Regions from separate parts of the Methylocystis sp. sgz306128 genome, predicted to be linked through region 4. Evidence: predicted binding sites of a transcription regulator. Region 4 holds the regulator's gene; each other region holds the start of a gene.
What was found. The regulator LexA, encoded in region 4, represses DNA repair genes until DNA is damaged. The targets are predictions, from matches to a motif close to TGTTCNNNNTGTGTTCNG.
Positions count from the first base shown of each region.

Region 1 (4,333 bases), on a different contig from region 4:
ATTCTTGGCCTGTCGGCCGTTCTGCATCCGCTGATGACCTTGCCGGGTCTGGCTATTTTTTATCTTTATCATGCGACCAGAAGCCGGCTCTGGTGGCTTTTGCCTCTTGTCAGCTGCGCCATTTTCAGCGCGCTCATCATCGGAGATTTTCAACCTTTCGTGCGGATCACCGAGATATTTGACCCGGTTTGGCTTGATGCCGTTCGCACACGTAATTTTGTCTGTTTCATCACGTCCTGGTCTGCGCACGAATGGGCTCAATTTGCTGAGACAGCGATCCTTGGCGTGCTGGCATGGGTCTATCGGACGGAGGGACAAGGACGGCTGCTGGGCTTAAGTTTTTTTGTCGGGCTGGCGGGGATAATGATCAGTCTTATCGGGGCGGATTATTTTCACAATGTGCTTGTCACTGATATCCAGCTGTGGCGGGCCACCAAGATTGCCGCTGTGCTCGTTCACCTTCAGTTTGGCGCGATCCTCGCCCATTGTCTGGCTCGCCCCAGGATATTGTCCCTCAATAGTAGTTTGCTGCTGTTGTTTTCGGTCTTCCTGCTTATTCTCTCGCGCCTTTTTAGTGAATTGGCGATCGAGCCGGCAAATCTGATCGCCATTTTGGTGCTGTGTGTCGCGGTCTTTCTGTGCCTGTTCGAGAAGGACCGGCTTTTTCAGGCTCCGCGTGTCATCAGGCTTGTTGTCATCGGCGTTGTTTGTGCTGCGAGCGCTGCGGATCTGTATTTCGTGCTGAGCCTGCGCAGTCTTCTGGGTACATCCGGAAGCATTGTGGATCAGATCGCCCGGAACAACGAGCTGATCGTCTTTTGCTTCATTACCGGATTGATTATTCTGTATCGCTCGGCTGACTCATCGCGGTCTCGCCTGTTCTGGCGTGTATCATTGGTCATGGCGACATTTTGGCTTGTTCTTGCCGGCTATAACTGGGATTGCCGAACCGACTGGCGGAAATCTGTGTTTGATGGCGGAGTGTCTTTTGCCGGAGCGGCGGCCGCGCTGCCGCCGGATGGTCCCATTTACTGGGAAGGCGATCTGGCAGTGCCCTGGTTTGCTTTAGGCCGCGCCAGCTATTTTTCTTGCGATCAGGGCGGCGGTCTGCTGTTTCATCGTGAAACCGCAATAAATTATGCAGCACGTCAGCTCAGTTTTTCTGCTTTGAACCTAAACGATTTTGCCAACAGAAATGTTTGTGCGCCGCCCGGCGCCGAGCTCAAGGCAGATTATGCACTTGCGGATCTGAAGGCTCTTTGCGAGCGGGAGCAACCTCTCGCCGCTCTGGTGCTGCTGCACGGCGCCGTGGATGATCCCGGAACGCTGTGGCGCGCGCCCTACGAATTTATCATGCCGGTCACCGCTGCCGCCGGAGGCTCTGAGCCGGAAGTCATCAGGGAATTCCATATTTATGATTGTAACAGGCTAAGACATTCGTCCGCCTGAATTCCTGGCCTGCGTGTGCGCCGGTCAGGCTGGCATGAGTTCAGCCTGACCGAGAAGGAAGCCGCCAAGCGGCTCGGGAGTGGGCGTGGCTGCGTCGCAGGGCGTGAGTGCCGGGGCCGCGATGGCGCAGCAGCCGATGTTCCAGAACAGATGCTTCATCCGCTCGCGGCGATTGCCCCCTGTTGCCCGCGCTGCCGCGGGCTGCGGCACGGGCAGAACGAAACCGAAGGCGCCGCTGGCCAGACCGCCGCGCTCCAGCCAGTAAGAATCATAATCGGCCCTGATTTGGGCGCTGCGGCCGGTCCACGGGCCGCTGAGCACGTGTTTACTGTTGCTCACGGCGAAAATATGCTGGCTGGCGAGTCGGTGCGCCATGGATTGCAGCACCAGCAGCAGCGCGTCCTTCGGCCGCAAGCCGCCAAGGTCGCGTGTTGCGCGGATGATGGCCTCCTTGCCATTGGCGTAGGGCGGTCCCTGCATGCCGCCGATCGCCAATGTATTGCCGAAGGCGGGGTCTCTGACAAAATTGAAGGTCAGCCGGCAAAGCGCGTGGGGAAAACCGTCCATGTGCAGCGCCAGCGTCAGCTCGCCCTCGTGCCGCGCGCCAGACAGTTCGGACCGGCTCAGCCTGACCTCATAGCGCAATGCGCGGCCTGCGGCATGGCCAAGGCTGCATTCACCCGTCGTCCACAGCGCCTTCAGCGCGTGCTGGTCAAGGACATCCTTCATCATCTCAAAATGCGTGACGAGCAGGCGATAGGCTTGTTGCGATGAATTCTGCCTCAGAAAATAAGTGGAAAGCGATTTCCGGACAAGATCGAGCGGCGGCGCGCCAAGATCATGCGCAGCGCTATATTTTTCGAGAAAGGCGATCCAATCTGAAACAACAGCCCTGTTGAGCAGCGAGCGGCCCAGAAAAGCCAAAGCTCTGCGCGGCCCCATGCGCTGAAAGACAGGCGAGACGTAACGGGAAATCGTAAACATGCGGAGTGCTGAAACCGGGGAATGCAATAATTAAAAAAAGCGTCTAGCGCCTGCAGCAAAGGAATTCAATCTCTCTGTTCTGATCGATCAAACTTCGCATCACCCGCGCCAACATTGCTGTGCAGCTTAAGATATTCACCTTACGTCAAACTTAACAAGCAGCGCATGGTGCTTGATTTCCGTCCGTATTTTCATGTTGCGCGGACAATGTATCTCAGGGATCGCGGAGCGGTAATGCCTCGGCGCTGTTGTGAATGTAAAGCGGAACAAAAAAAGAACTTGCGAAAAAGAACAAAACAGATACATTTGTTTCACGCAAGGCATTTGCATGCAGCTTTACAGTAAACCAAGGGGCTTCATGCAATTGCCTTGCGTAAAGATGCCATACGCGTGCACGAAGCCGTTGCGTCTTTCAAGACTCTCGTGCGACAAGGGGACAAATATGACTCAAGCGAATCTCCGCCTCGTTGAAGGATCGTCCGTGGACAAGACCAAAGCTCTCGATGCCGCTCTCTCGCAGATAGAACGCGCCTTTGGCAAAGGCTCGATCATGCGTCTGGGTAAAAACCAGAAGGCTGTTGAAATTGAAACCATATCCACAGGGTCGATCGGCCTTGATATCGCCCTGGGCGTGGGCGGGCTGCCGCGCGGGCGGGTAATTGAAATTTACGGTCCCGAGTCATCGGGCAAGACCACGCTGACTCTGCATGTGATCGCCGAGGCGCAAAAGTCGGGTGGCGTCTGCGCTTTTGTTGATGCGGAACATGCGCTTGACCCAGTTTATGCGCGCAAGCTCGGTGTAAATCTTGAAGATTTGCTGATTTCACAGCCGGATACGGGCGAGCAGGCGCTCGAGATCACGGATACGCTGGTGCGTTCCGGCGCCGTGGATGTGCTTGTTGTTGATTCGGTTGCGGCGCTGACGCCGCGTGCCGAAATTGAAGGCGAGATGGGCGATGTGCAGCCCGGCCTGCAGGCCCGCTTGATGAGTCAGGCCCTGCGCAAGCTGACGGCCTCGATTTCGCGGTCCAATACGATGGTGATCTTCATCAACCAGATCCGCATGAAGATCGGTGTCATGTACGGCTCGCCCGAGACAACAACGGGCGGCAATGCGCTGAAATTCTATGCTTCGGTGCGCCTCGATATCCGCCGCATCGGTTCGCTGAAGGATCGTGAAGAGGTCGTCGGCAATCAGACCCGTGTCAAAGTTGTCAAGAACAAGGTCGCGCCGCCATTCAAGCAGGTTGAATTCGACATCATGTATGGCGAAGGCATTTCCAAGAGCGGCGAACTGATCGATCTTGGCGTCAAGGCAGGCGTGGTGGAGAAATCGGGTTCCTGGTTCTCTTATGACAGCCAGCGGCTCGGGCAGGGGCGCGAGAATGCGAAAACCTTCCTGCGCGAAAACCCCGATATAGCCGGTAAGATCGAGCGTTCGATCAGGGAAAATGCCGGGTTGATCGCGGATCGTATTCTGGACAATATCGATCCGTCTTCCGTCGATGCCGGAGACGGGGCGGAATAGCGCCGGTACCGGCGATCTTTGGTTTTTCTCGACAGAGACGAGAGCTGTGTTTAAAAAAGGTTCGGGTTTTCAAGCCTGGGCCTTTTTGATTGAAAAAATGTCAAAAAGGATTTGTCAGACAGAAGTTTGTCGCCTTGGGCAGGGTGAAGAGAGAGCAGAGTGCAGCAATGAGCAGTGTGAATGAAATACGTTCGACGTTTCTGGATTATTTTGCCAGAAATGGCCATGAAATAGTGCCATCCAGCTCTCTTGTGCCGCGCAATGACCCGACCTTGATGTTCACCAATGCCGGCATGGTGCAGTTCAAGAATGTGTTTACCGGCGCCGAGAAACGCCCCTACGTGCGCGCGGCGACCGCGCAAAAATGTGTGC
Region 1 is NZ_JBVYWO010000003.1:299,993-304,325, reverse strand. It holds gene AC0N03_RS07540 (hypothetical protein) at 1-1,449, shown strand, start outside; gene AC0N03_RS07535 (DUF535 family protein) at 1,474-2,433, opposite strand; gene recA (recombinase RecA) at 2,876-3,961, shown strand; gene alaS (alanine--tRNA ligase) at 4,129-4,333, shown strand, end outside.
Region 1: a site for LexA is predicted at 2,696-2,713, ahead of recA (recombinase RecA). Genes of this name have one in related genera too.

Region 2 (4,333 bases), on a different contig from region 4:
TAAAGCCCATCGGCGGGAGCCACCTGCCCACAACGTGCGCGGTCGCGCGCCTCAAGCGCATTGACAAGATCCTGCTCGCTCCATTTGCCGGAGCCGACATGTTCAAGGCTGCCCACCATGGAGCGCACCTGACGGTGCAGAAACGACAATGCCGACACCCTGATCTCGATCAGATCGCCCGCCGAAGTGACATCGAACCGGTCCAGCGTACGCACCGGGCTGTTCGCCTGACATTCGGAGTCGCGGAAGGTGGAAAAGTCATGCCTGCCGGTGAGACGCTGCGCCGCCTCGTGCATAAGACCGGCATCGAGGCGGCGGGCGATGTGCCATACATAGCCATGTTCGAGCACCGCCGGCGCGCGGCGGTTGAGTATCCGGTAAATATAATGGCGTTTTATCGCGGAAAACCGCGCCTCGAACGTCTCGGGCACGCGTTCGGCGCGCAGCACGGCTATGCGATGGGTGCGCATATGAGCGTTCATTGCGTCACGTACAACATCAACGCGCCAGTTTTTCTGCAGATCGACATGCGCGACCTGCGCCAAGGCATGAACACCGGCATCCGTGCGCCCGGCGCCCTGAATCTGCACGGTCTCGCCGGTGAATTTTTGGATCGCCTCCTCGATGGTCTGCTGTACGCCAAGGCCATTGGCCTGCCGCTGCCACCCGCAGAAGGCGCGTCCGTCATATTCGATCGTGAGCTTGAAGCGCGGCATCAGACGAGCGTCAGCCGGGCAGGCAGGTGCTGCCCGCGCAGGAAATCTTCTGCGCCGAGCGGCCCCTTGCCGGCGCGCTGCACCACGAGCAGTTCCAGCGCGCCTTCGCCACAGGCAATGACCAGATCATGCAGCACCTGACCCGGTTCGCCGGAGCCCTCAGCGGGACGCGCCCTGAGCACCTTGACCCGCTCCGGCCCCCGGCCGAAATCGGCTTCGAAAAAGCCTCCCGGAAAAGGCGACAATCCCCGCACATGATTATGCAGTTCGCGCGCGCTGCGCCGCCAGTCCAGACGGCTTTCGGCCTTGTCGATTTTCGCGGCATAAACCACCCCATCCGCCGGTTGCGGCGTGAATTGCAGCGCACCGCGCTCAAGCGCGGCAAGCGCACGCACCAGCAGATCAGCCCCGACAAGGGCCATCTTGTCATGCAGCTCGCCCGCCGTCATATCCGGCGGCAGAGGAATGCGCTCCGCAAGCCCGACAGGGCCGGTATCCAGCCCCTCGTCCATCTGCATCACCATGACGCCCGTTGCGGCATCGCCGGCCATCAGCGCGCGCTGGATCGGCGCCGCCCCGCGCCAGCGCGGCAACAAGGAGCCATGCAGATTGAGACAGCCATATTTCGGCGCGGTGAGAATTTCCTTTGGCAGCAGCAGCCCATAGGCCACGACTATCGCGACATCAGCCTCGAGAGCCCGGAAGGCCTCTGCAGCCTCTTCCCCGCGCAGACTTTTGGGCGTGAATACGGGAATAGAGAATTTTTCAGCCAGAACATGCACCGGCGAGAGCCGCATTTCCATGCCGCGGCCCGCCGCCTTGGGCGCACGCGTATATACGGCGACGATTTCGTGGCCCTGCGCGATCAATGCCGAGAGGCTGGGCACGGCGAAATCCGGCGTGCCCATGAAAATGACGCGCATCAGCCCATCTCGCCCGGTTGCGGCGGCGCATCAGCCTCGCGCCGCGCCGCCTTGGCGAATTTTTTGATCACCCGCTCGCGCTTGAGCCGCGAGATATAGTCAATGAACAGCTTGCCGTTGAGGTGGTCGATCTCATGCTGCACGCAGGTGGCGAGCAGCCCCTCGGCCTGCACTTCCCGTGTGGCGCCGGTCACATCCTGATATCTCACGCGCACGGCGGCCGGGCGCTCGACTTCCTCATAAAAATCAGGAATCGACAGACAGCCCTCCTCATAGACGGATTTTTCCTCGGAGGCCCAGATCACCTCGGGATTGATCAGCGCCATAGGCTGCGGCGGATCTTCCTTGCGGGCGATATCCATGGTGAGCACACGCTGCATCACGCCGATCTGCACTGCAGCAAGACCGATTCCGGGCGCTTCGTACATGGTTTCAAACATGTCTTCGGTCAGGCGCTTCAATTGCGCATCGAACAGGCTTATCGGTTCGGAGACGAGACGAAGGCGGGTGTCGGGCAGAATGACGATGGGGCGCAGAGCCATGAATCTTTTCCTTTTCGGCATCAGATAATCATGCCAGCGGTCAAGGTCAAATATTTCGCGCTGCGTTCTGTTTTTGTTCAATTGCAAGCCGAATCAGCATAGAGTGGCGCGATGAACCAGACGCTTTTTTTCCTCGGCTCCGTTCCCGTCAATCTTTTCGGTCTCGCCATGACCGCCCTGCTCGGCCTCATGGCGGCCATTGCCGTCGTGCTGGCACGGACGGCGCGGCAAAACCGCGAACAGGTGGAGACGGAAAGCACCCGGCAGCGCGAACTGGACGAGAAAATGGCGGCCCTGATGCGGGTCAACGCCGAACTGACCGGACGCGTGCAGACCATGGCGGAAGTGATCAGTTCCCGCCAGCAGGAACTGGCCAAACATGTCGGCGAGCGGCTGGATTCTGTGAGCCACCGCCTCGGCCAGAACATGGAAGCCTCCAGCAAGACCACGGGCGACAATCTCACCAAGCTCAACGAGCGCCTTGCCGTGATCGATGCGGCGCAGGCCCGCCTGATGGGACTGACGCAGGAAGTGGTCAGCCTCAAGGACATTCTCGCCAACAAGCAGACACGCGGCGCATTCGGACAGGGGCGGATGGAAGCCATAGTCCGTGACGGCTTGCCGCAAGGCTCCTACGAGTTTCAGGCCAGCCTTTCCAACGGCACGCGGCCCGATTGCCTGATCCGCCTGCCCACCGACACGCGCGGGCTGGTGGTGGACGCCAAATTCCCTCTGGAGGCGTTTTCTGCATTGAAGGATGCGGTCACCGAGGACGCCCGCCGCGCGGCCAGCGCCCGCGTGCGTACAGATTTTGGCAAGCATATCAAGGATATATCCGAAAAATATTTCATCACCGACGAAACGCAGGACCTCGCCATCCTCTTCGTGCCGTCCGAGTCGATTTACGCCGATCTCAATGAGCATTTCGAAGATATGGTGCAAAAAGCCTATAAAGCGAGGATCATCATTGTTTCTCCCTCGCTGCTCATGCTGGCGGTGCAGGTGATGCAATCCATCGTCCGGGACAGCCAGATGCGCGAACAGGCTCACCTCATCCAGAAGGAAGTCCGCGTTCTGCTGGAGGACGTGGTTCGTCTGCGCGATCGTGTGGGCAAACTGGAGACGCATTTTGGTCAGGCACAGCGGGATCTGAACGATGTTTCGGTATCGGCCGACAAGATCGTCAAGCGCGGCGAGCGCATAGATTCGCTGGAATTTGACGAACCGCCTGCCGCTCCCGCCATTGTCGGAGCCTATCGCACCTCGGCCGCGTCCACATGACGGGTGCGGACAGGCGTGATCCGGGCATCAAACCCCTCAACCTGAACCTGCCCTCATCCTGAGCTTGTCGAAGGATCGCTGCCCACCAGAACAGACCGTCATGCGCGGGCGTGACCCGCGTATCCACGTGGATGGCAGGGGTCAAGCCCGGCCAAGACGCTTTCGAAAACAGAAAAGCGTAAAGAGATAATTGCACGAAGTATATCACCCTTCGACAAACTCAGGGTGAGGTGCTGAGGCTCAGGGTGCGACAAAGGCCCGCAACGTTGCAGCCCGAACGGAACCCGGCCTAGAACGGCGCGCGCTGGCGCATGGCCGCAGCCAGAGTTCCTTCGTCAAGATAATCCAGTTCGCCGCCCACCGGCACGCCATGTGCGAGCCGCGATATTTTCGCGCCGGAATCCTTCAGCAGTTCAGTGATATAATGCGCTGTCGTCTGACCATCGACAGTGGCATTGACCGCCAGAATGACCTCACGCACGCCATTGTGCACACGGGCGCGCAATGTATCGAGATTAAGGTCTTTAGGGCCGACGCCATCAAGAGGGGAAAGTGTGCCGCCAAGCACATGATATTGCCCGCTCACCACCTTGGCGCGCTCCAGCGCCCAGAGATCGGCCACCGTCTCGACGATCACCAGAACACCGGCATCGCGCCGCGCATCGCGGCAGATGGTGCATGGATTTTGCGTATCGATGGAGCCGCAGGTCTCGCAGGTGACGATGGTCTGGTGCGCCACGCTCATCGCGCTGGCAAGCGGCCCGAGCAGCTCCTCGCGCTTGCGGATCAGATGCAGCGCGGCGCGGCGGGCCGAGCGCGGGCCAAGACCCGGCAGGCGCGCAAGCAACTGGATGAGCCGTTCGATTTCCGG
Region 2 is NZ_JBVYWO010000001.1:221,502-225,834, reverse strand. It holds gene truA (tRNA pseudouridine(38-40) synthase TruA) at 1-716, opposite strand, end outside; gene fmt (methionyl-tRNA formyltransferase) at 716-1,639, opposite strand; gene AC0N03_RS01020 (peptide deformylase) at 1,639-2,181, opposite strand; gene AC0N03_RS01015 (DNA recombination protein RmuC) at 2,293-3,462, shown strand; gene recR (recombination mediator RecR) at 3,752-4,333, opposite strand, start outside.
Region 2: a site for LexA is predicted at 2,245-2,262, ahead of AC0N03_RS01015 (DNA recombination protein RmuC). Genes of this name have one in related genera too.

Region 3 (4,333 bases), on a different contig from region 4:
GGCGTGCCAGGGCTTGTCGAGGCTGAAGCCGTAATGCGCTGCCAGCGATTGCAGCGTCTGCAAGTAATAGGGCGAGGTGCTTTTGGCCCAGGGCGCGATGGCCCCCTTTTTCAATGTCAGCTTGTGATCGGGCACGATCAGGTCGGCATCGATGGTTTGCTCGGAGCCGATGCCTGCGCATTTGGGGCAGGCGCCGAACGGATTGTTGAAGGAAAACAACCGCGGTTCGATTTCCGCTATGGTGAAACCGGAAACGGGGCAGGCAAATTTCGAGCTGAACAGAATGGTTCTGGCTTCGCCGTTCTCATCCTTTTCGTCGGCATATTCGATCACGGCAATGCCGTCGGCGAGATCGAGCGCCGTCTCGAAACTTTCGGCGAGGCGTGCCGCCATGTCGGCCCGCACGACGATGCGATCCACGACGACGTCAATATCGTGCTTGATTTTCTTGTCGAGCGCGGGCGCCTCATCGATTGGAAAATATTCGCCGTCGATCTTGAGCCGCTGGAAACCCTTTTTCTGGAATTCGGCAATTTCCTTGCGATATTCGCCCTTGCGTCCGCGAACGACCGGGGCCAGCAGGAAAAGGCGGGTGCGCTCGGGCAGGGCAAGCACGCGGTCAACCATCTGGCTGATGGTCTGGCTTTCAATGGGCAGGCCGGTCGCCGGCGAATAGGGAATGCCGACACGCGCCCAGAGCAGGCGCATGTAATCGTGGATTTCAGTGACCGTCCCAACCGTGGAGCGCGGGTTTTTCGAAGTGGTTTTCTGTTCGATGGAAATGGCCGGCGAAAGACCGTCGATCTGGTCGACATCCGGCTTCTGCATCATTTCGAGAAACTGGCGGGCATAGGCGGAGAGGCTCTCAACATAGCGGCGCTGGCCCTCGGCATAGATCGTGTCGAAGGCCAGCGAGCTTTTGCCCGAACCCGAGAGCCCGGTGAATACCACCAGCTTGTCGCGAGGGATCTTGAGATCAATGTTCTTGAGATTATGCTCGCGCGCCCCGCGCACAACAATGGAATGCGGATCGACATCGCGGAACAGACGCTCGGCGGGATCCTGCTCCTTGCGGGACTTTGGATTCAGTTTTGAAATGGTCATGGGTAAGAATTCAGCCTTATTACTCGCCATATCTAATCCGATTTTTCAGCAGCGCCACCGTAGGCAGCACAAATAAATTTGATATTCGCCGCATGGCTGCCTTGTGAATCGGGTGATTGGTCATTCTAATAGGTTCGTGTCGTTGTTCAGGAAGGTTCTGTGACCTTACGTGGAGGGAGAAAATGGCGCAAAAAACCAATCCGGCGCGATCCGCGCCCAAACCTCTTTATAAAACGCTCTATGTACAGGTTCTGACGGCGCTGGTGCTGGGAGCGCTGGTGGGCTGGCTGTTTCCGGGCATCGCCACGAGCCCCTGGATAAAGGCGCTGGGCGACGGCTTTGTCAAGCTCATCAAGATGATGATCGAGCTTATCATTTTCTGCACGGTTGTTTCGGGCATCGCCGGCGTGAGCGACGCCAAGAAGGTGGGCCGCGTCGGCGGCAAGGCCATTCTCTATTTCGAGGTTGTCTCGACCTTTGCTCTGCTTATCGGCCTTGTCATCGGCAATGTGGTTCAGCCGGGCGCCGGATTTTCCGGAAAGGCGCCCGATGCCGCCGCCGTGGCGGGCTTTGCCAAGCAGGCTGGCGAGCAGAGCAGTGTCCATTTTATTCTCAACATCATACCGGATTCGGTGATCGGCGCTTTTGCCAAGGGCGATATTCTGCAGGTGCTGCTGATTTCGGTGCTGTTCGGCTTTGCCCTGATGTATGCGGGTGAAAAGGGGCGGTCGCTGCGCAGTTTCGTCGAGGAGATGTCTCACGCTGTCTTCGGGGTCGTCGCCATCATCATGAAAGCCGCGCCGCTCGGCGCGTTCGGCGCCATGTGCTTCACCGTTGGCAAATATGGCCCGCAATCGCTCGCCAGCCTCGGCTTCCTTATTCTCACCTTCTATCTGACGGCGGCCTTGTTTGTCGTGCTGGTGCTTGGCATTATCGCGCGTATCGCGGGTTTCAGCATTTTCCGCTTCATTGCCTACATCAAGGAAGAATTGCTGATCGTCCTTGGCACGTCATCGTCCGAAACGGCCTTGCCTGCGCTGATGGAAAAGCTGGAGCGGCTGGGCTGCTCCAAATCCGTTGTCGGGCTTGTTGTGCCGACAGGCTATTCCTTCAATCTCGACGGTACGAACATCTACATGACTCTCGCCTCGCTGTTTATTGCGCAGGCCATGGGCGTCCAGCTGACATGGGGTGAGCAGTTTACCGTGCTCGGCGTCGCCATGCTCACATCTAAAGGCGCAAGCGGCATCACAGGGGCAGGGTTCATCACGCTGGCCGCCACGCTGGCTGTGGTCAATCCCGCACTCGTGCCGGGAATGGCCATCGTGCTTGGCATCGATAAATTCATGTCCGAATGCCGGGCGCTGACCAATATCATCGGCAATGGCGTCGCGACGGTCGTCGTCTCCTGGTGGGAGGGCGAGCTGGACCGCGCCAAACTCGACAAAGGTCTTGCCCGGCAGGTGGATCTCACGTCGATCTCTGTGGCCGAGGGTGCGGAAGACTAAAATGCGCGAGGCCGCCGGCAGGATTGGCGGCCTCATTTTTCTTGACGCAGGACGCAGATCACAATAGGAACAAAATAAGAACTTGTGTGACGCGGCTGTGGACAAGTCCGCCGGGGAGGGCGCATTAGCTGCCGCGCGGGAGTATGGTCGCGCCGGTTGCGGCCCTGCTGAGGCAGGTCGAAAGATAGAGGAGAATGCCATGTCGGGCAGTGTGAACAAGGTGATTTTAATCGGGCGGCTCGGCAAGGATCCCGTTGTGCGGCGCATGGGTTCGGGCGAGAGCGTGGTCAGCTTTGGCCTGGCGACATCGGACACCTGGCGCGATAAGGCCACCGGCGAGCGCAAGGAACGCACCGAATGGCACAATGTCGTGATTTTTAACGAAAATCTTGGAAAGATCGCCGAGCAATATCTCAAGAAGGGTTCGACCTGCTACATTGAAGGCTCGCTTCAGACCCGCAAATGGACGGATCAGTCGGGCGTTGAGAAATATACGACCGAGGTGGTGCTGCAGCGCTTCCGTGGTGAACTGACCCTGCTGGACAGCCGCGGCGGCGGCTCTGCGCCCGATCAGATCGGCGAAGACTACTCCGGCGATCAGCGCGGCAGCTTCGGGCGTTCCTCGCCGATGGAATCGCGCGGCGGCGAGCAGCGCCGTCCGGCCTCCGGCTCCGGCGGTGCAGGCCGCACCTCCGCCGTCATCGATGATGATATTCCCTTCTAGCCGCTGACGATCAGCGCCCGGATGCCGTCAATGACGAATTGAATGGCAAGCGCCGCCAGAATGACGCCGAGCAGCCGGGTAAGCACCACGTTTCCGGTGATTCCCAGCCAGCGGGAGACCCTGTCGGCCATCAGAAACATCACAAGGCAGGCGGCAATGACCAAGGCCGTCACCGATACAAGGATAAGAGTCAGCGGCAGGCTGCCGCTGGCACGCCCGGCAAGAAGAATAATGGCGGTGATCGCGCCGGGCCCGGCCATCAGCGGAATGGCAAGCGGAAAAGCCGCGACATTATGGATATGGTCTTCGGTGATCGCCACTTCCGCCGTGTTCGATTTGCGCTTTGCGCGCAGTTCGAACACCATTTCAAAAGCTATTGTAAAGAGCAGCATTCCACCGGCGATGCGGAAGGCCGGCAGGCCTATGCCAAGCGCCTTGAGGAGGGCGTCGCCGCCGATTGCGAAAAAAACCATGATGCTGAACGCGATGAAGCACGCGCGTATGGCGACCCGCCGGCGCTCAAGGCGGTTCATGCCATGCGTCACCGAGAGAAAGATGGGCGCAAGGCCCGGCGGATCGAGCGTGACCAGCAATGTGACACAGGCGGAAATGAGAAAATCGGCGAGCATGGCGACTCCGTGTTTGCTGTATCCTAGCGTGCAGCCGGTGTTTTGCAAAATCGCCGCCAAGCCGGCCGTTTGACATAAAATTTTGTAACATAATGAAAAACATATCGATTTTAGCTGTTTAGAAGCTGCAATGCGCCCTAGTCGCGCCGGGGGGAATCGGCTATTCAGAGGGTTGAATTCCCATTGCGCGCATTTTGGTTGAGAAGCGCGGCATTGAGGTTTATTGACGCCTGAGACTGGAACTCCAGTTCAAAGCGATATGCAGGAATGATGACCGTTGTCTGAACCATCTGACAAAAGCGACAAGCCAAGCGAAACCGGCTCCGAAATCCGCCCGATCTCCATCATCGACGAGATGAAGAAATCCT
Region 3 is NZ_JBVYWO010000001.1:747,676-752,008, forward strand. It holds gene uvrA (excinuclease ABC subunit UvrA) at 1-1,104, opposite strand, end outside; gene AC0N03_RS03585 (dicarboxylate/amino acid:cation symporter) at 1,287-2,612, shown strand; gene ssb (single-stranded DNA-binding protein) at 2,812-3,336, shown strand; gene AC0N03_RS03595 (MarC family protein) at 3,333-3,965, opposite strand; gene gyrA (DNA gyrase subunit A) at 4,243-4,333, shown strand, end outside.
Region 3: a site for LexA is predicted at 2,678-2,695, ahead of ssb (single-stranded DNA-binding protein). Genes of this name have one in related genera too.

Region 4 (4,333 bases):
CCGGTCTTGGCGAATTCGGCAATAGCCTCGACACCCTTCGACGCCATCAGCAGCGGGAACTGCATGGAGGTCGCGCCGATGATGCCATCCTTGACGTCCTTGACGCCAGGGCAGCCACCGTCAACCGACACGATGGTGATGCCGTCCTTTTCCTTGCCCATCTTCTTGATGGCCTGATAGGCGCCTTCGGCAGCCGGCTCGTTGATCGTGTAGATCAGGTTCATGCCGGGTTCCTTGGCGAACAGGTTTTCAGCCGCCTTCAGACCGCCTTCCGGATTGGCTTCCGAAGACTGGTGGCCAATGACGCGGGGGTCCTTCTCGGAGCCGAGAACCTTGAGGTTCGGCACTTCGATGCCAAAACCGGTGAGGAAGCCAGTGTCGCGCTGCACGTCAACGGAAATATTGTCCTTGTTGATGTCGAGCATGCCGATCTTGGCGGATGCGGCCTTGTCGCCCAGCGTTGCCTTGGCCCAGGAACCGATAAGCGTGCCAGCCTTGAAATTGTCGGTTGCGAAAGTCGCGTCCGAGGCGTCCTTGTCGCCGATGGGCGTGTCGAGAGCAATGACCAGAATGCCGGCAGCACGGGCCTTCTTCAGGGCCGGGATGACCGAGTCATTGCTTGCGGTGATCAGAATGCCCTTGGCGCCAGCGGCGATGAGGTCTTCGATAGCCTTGATCTGCGGGCCGGCATCACCGTCCTTCACGCCAGCGTAGGACTGGAGATGGAGACCCATTTCCTTGGCCTTGGCTTCAGCGCCCTGCTTCATCTTCACGAAGAAAGGATTGGTGTTGTTCTTGGTGATGAGACCGACGAGGGTATCGGCTGCCGAAGCCGAGCCAGCGCCGAAAACGGCGAGGGACAAGACAGCCGCAGCTGTGGCGGACAAAATGTTGAATTTTTTAGACACGAGTTCTCTCCCAGTAAGTTTTTATCAGAAATGGCCGGTTCAACCATCATCCGACGCTCCTAATGCCTCAGGCTTGGGCGCATCGAGAAGTCAACACCCAATCAGCACCGATTGCAATGGCAGGAAACACCAAGTTTTTACGTCTGTCAATTAATAAATCAATCGGATTTAATAATTGACAGCTTGATCATATCGACCGATTGTGTAACCGGGAGAAGCCCGCAATAAGGGTCCGTCATAATGGCAAGCGACAAATACCTCAGTTCAGCAAACGGCAGGACAAAACAGGCCTCGGCTACGCCGAGCAAAGACGTTCTGACCGCGGAAGGCAGCCGCGGCACCAATCAAACCGGCGTGCGCCTGTATAACGAACGTCTTATCCTGACCCTGATCCGCCGCAACGGTTCACTCTCAAAAATCGACATAACGCATATGACCGGCCTTTCGGCGCAAACCGTTTCCGGCATAGTCAATAATCTGGAGAGCAACGGCCTTTTGTTGCGTGAAGCGCCGCAGCGCGGCCGCGTCGGCCAGCCGACTGTGCCGTTCCGTCTCAAGCCCGAAGGCGCGTTCTCGCTCGGCCTCAAGGTAGGCCGCCGCACTTCCGATTTCGTCGTGATCAATTTCGTCGGCGATGTCCTGCTGCGCAAAAGGCTGACCTACAAATTCCCCCTGCCCTCCGATGTGCTGGAATTCGTGCGCGCGAATCTCGCCGAACTCGACGAGACCATGACAGCCGCGCAGATCGAGCGCATAGCGGGGCTTGGGATCGCGGCGCCGTTCGAATTATGGAACTGGGAGACGGAGGTTGCCGCCCCGCGCGATATTCTCGACCGTTGGCGCAATTTCGACATTGCAAAAGAAGTCGCCGCATTCTGCAAGTGGCCCGTAAGCCATTGCAATGATGCCACGGCCGCCTGCGCCGCGGAACTCACGTTCGGACGCGGCTGGACCTACCATTCCTACGTTTATTTTTTCATCGGTTCGTTCATCGGCGGCGGCATCGTGCTCGACGGCAATCTCTATCAGGGACGAACCGGCTATGCGGGCGCCATAGGACCGATGCCGATCGCCGTTAAAACCGAAAGCGGCTGGGAAAACCAGCAGATCATCCGTCACGCCTCGACCTATGTTCTCGAAAACCGATTGCGCGAGGCGGGCATTGATCCCTCCCCCGTGTGGATGACGCCGGAAAACTGGGAAAGCTTTGGCGACGTGCTGGAAGATTGGATGAAGGACACATCCCGGGCTCTCGCCCATGCCATCGTCTCCGCCGTCGCGATCATAGATTTCGACGCCGCTGTCATCGATGGGGCTGTGCCTGCATGGGTGCGCCAGCGCATCCTTGCCCTGACCAATGAGAACATCAAAAGTTTCGACTTGCAGGGTACGGCGCCATTTTTGGTCGTGGAAGGGACTGTCGGTGTTCAGGCCCGTGCAATCGGCGGCGCTTCTCTGCCGTTTCTGGAGAATTTCACGCGCGATCGTTCTGTTCTGTTCAAGCTGAGCGAATCCTGAAATATTTGCATTAATATTTCGATGCTTTTCTACCCGCACTTGCAGAACACAAAATGAACCTTTATGATATGTTCACGGTTTGATTTGGTTCTGTACCAGACAATGTTAAGCGGGTCGGTTAAATGCTCACAAAAAAACAAAGCGATCTTTTGCGATTTATTCATGAACGGCTGAAGGAAACGGGTGTACCGCCTTCCTTCGAGGAAATGAAGGAAGCGCTGGATCTGCGCTCCAAATCAGGCATCCACAGGCTGATCATGGCTCTGGAAGAGCGCGGATTCATCCGAAGGTTGCCCAACCGCGCCCGGGCGCTGGAAATCCTGCGTCTGCCAGAGTCGTCCATGCCTGCTTCGGCGCGCGGGCAGAAATTCTCTCCGAGCGTTATCGAGGGTAATCTTGGCAAGGTTCGCCAGACTCCGGTCCAGAGCCAGCCGGATGATGTACAGCAGACGATTGCCGTTCCCGTCATGGGCCGTATCGCGGCAGGTACGCCGATATCGGCGATTCAGTCGCGCATGGCGACCATTTCAGTGCCGCCGGAAATATTGGGCAAGGGCGAATTCTTCGCGCTGGAGGTTCGCGGCGATTCGATGATCGATGCGGGCATTCTTGACGGCGACACGGTGTTGATCCGGCGGCAGGACAGCGCCGATACGGGCGACATCATCGTCGCGCTGATCGATGACGAAGAAGCCACTCTGAAGCGGTTGCGCAAACGCGGTGCCTCGATCGCGCTGGAAGCCGCCAATCCGGCTTATGAAACACGGATCTTCTCGCAGGACCGCGTGAATATTCAGGGCAAGCTGATCAGTCTGATGCGGCGGTACTGAGGCGCGTGTTCGCACTGAACTGGCATGCCGACGGCATCACCGGGCCGTTGGCTATGGCGAGAGCTCAATGGCTGAATCGTCAGAAGCCGGATCAGCCAAAGACAAAGCATCTTCCGGCTTTACGGCTTCGCTGGTCTGGTCATTGGCTTCGACTGCAGGCGCTGGAACATGCGGCTTCGTTGATGCGCGTATTTTCGGCAGCCAGGGCCTGTCCGTTGTTATCCCCCGCTCAGAAGCAACAAGCTGCAACCCCGGCAGCGAGAGGGTAGCTGCTCCGGACATGGCCAGGCGGTTGCGGTCAAATATCTGGCTGGCGGCGCAATCGGGTGGCGCAACAAGCGGCGATACGATCAGGGCGGCACGCTGGCAGTCTTCCGCGAACGCCTCAGCCCGGTAAACAATTGAAACAAACTTGTCATTCCCCATCGGCATGACACAGCCAAGCTCATCGCAGGACTGGCTCGAACTCATCGCGTCGGAGGCCGCGCGTCCGTCGGCATCCGCCGTGAGCCACTGGTTCGCGGCAAATTCGCTGACATGCCGCCCGGCAATCGTAAGCCGTCCGTCGGCCTGCCGCACAGCAATAAAATCGCCGGAGGGCGGCACAATGATGTCAAACGGCGCACCCATAACCGCGCCGCACAGGCCAGCGATAGCGCATGGCAATGCGAGCAGCCGAAGAGCCCAGGTTCGCCATATCACCATGTTCAGGATCGCCAGTGTCAGAAAAGGCAGCGCCCATCCGGCGAAGGCGTGAACATGAAGGGAAGCGCCGGGCAAGGACGCAATGACACGCGCCATAGCCAGAACGAGCCTGATGCCAAGGCCGAGATAGGTCCAGACCAGCCCGTCCAGACCCAGAGGATAAAGCAAAGTGCCGATCAGCGCGGCTGGCACCGCAAAAAATTCGATGATCGCCATGGTCAGCGGATTACCGATCGCAACATAGGGGCTCAGTTCGTGAAAATCCGCAGCCATGAACGAGGCCGTTGCCGATGTCGCGCAGACCGTGGCCAGAAGAAGATACAACACTTTCCTGAAACTGCGCTGGAACACTCCAATAAAACCAACTGCGCG
Region 4 is NZ_JBVYWO010000011.1:67,960-72,292, reverse strand. It holds gene AC0N03_RS14490 (substrate-binding domain-containing protein) at 1-887, opposite strand, end outside; gene AC0N03_RS14485 (ROK family transcriptional regulator) at 1,149-2,426, shown strand; gene lexA (transcriptional repressor LexA) at 2,549-3,256, shown strand; gene AC0N03_RS14475 (ComEC/Rec2 family competence protein) at 3,308-4,333, opposite strand, start outside.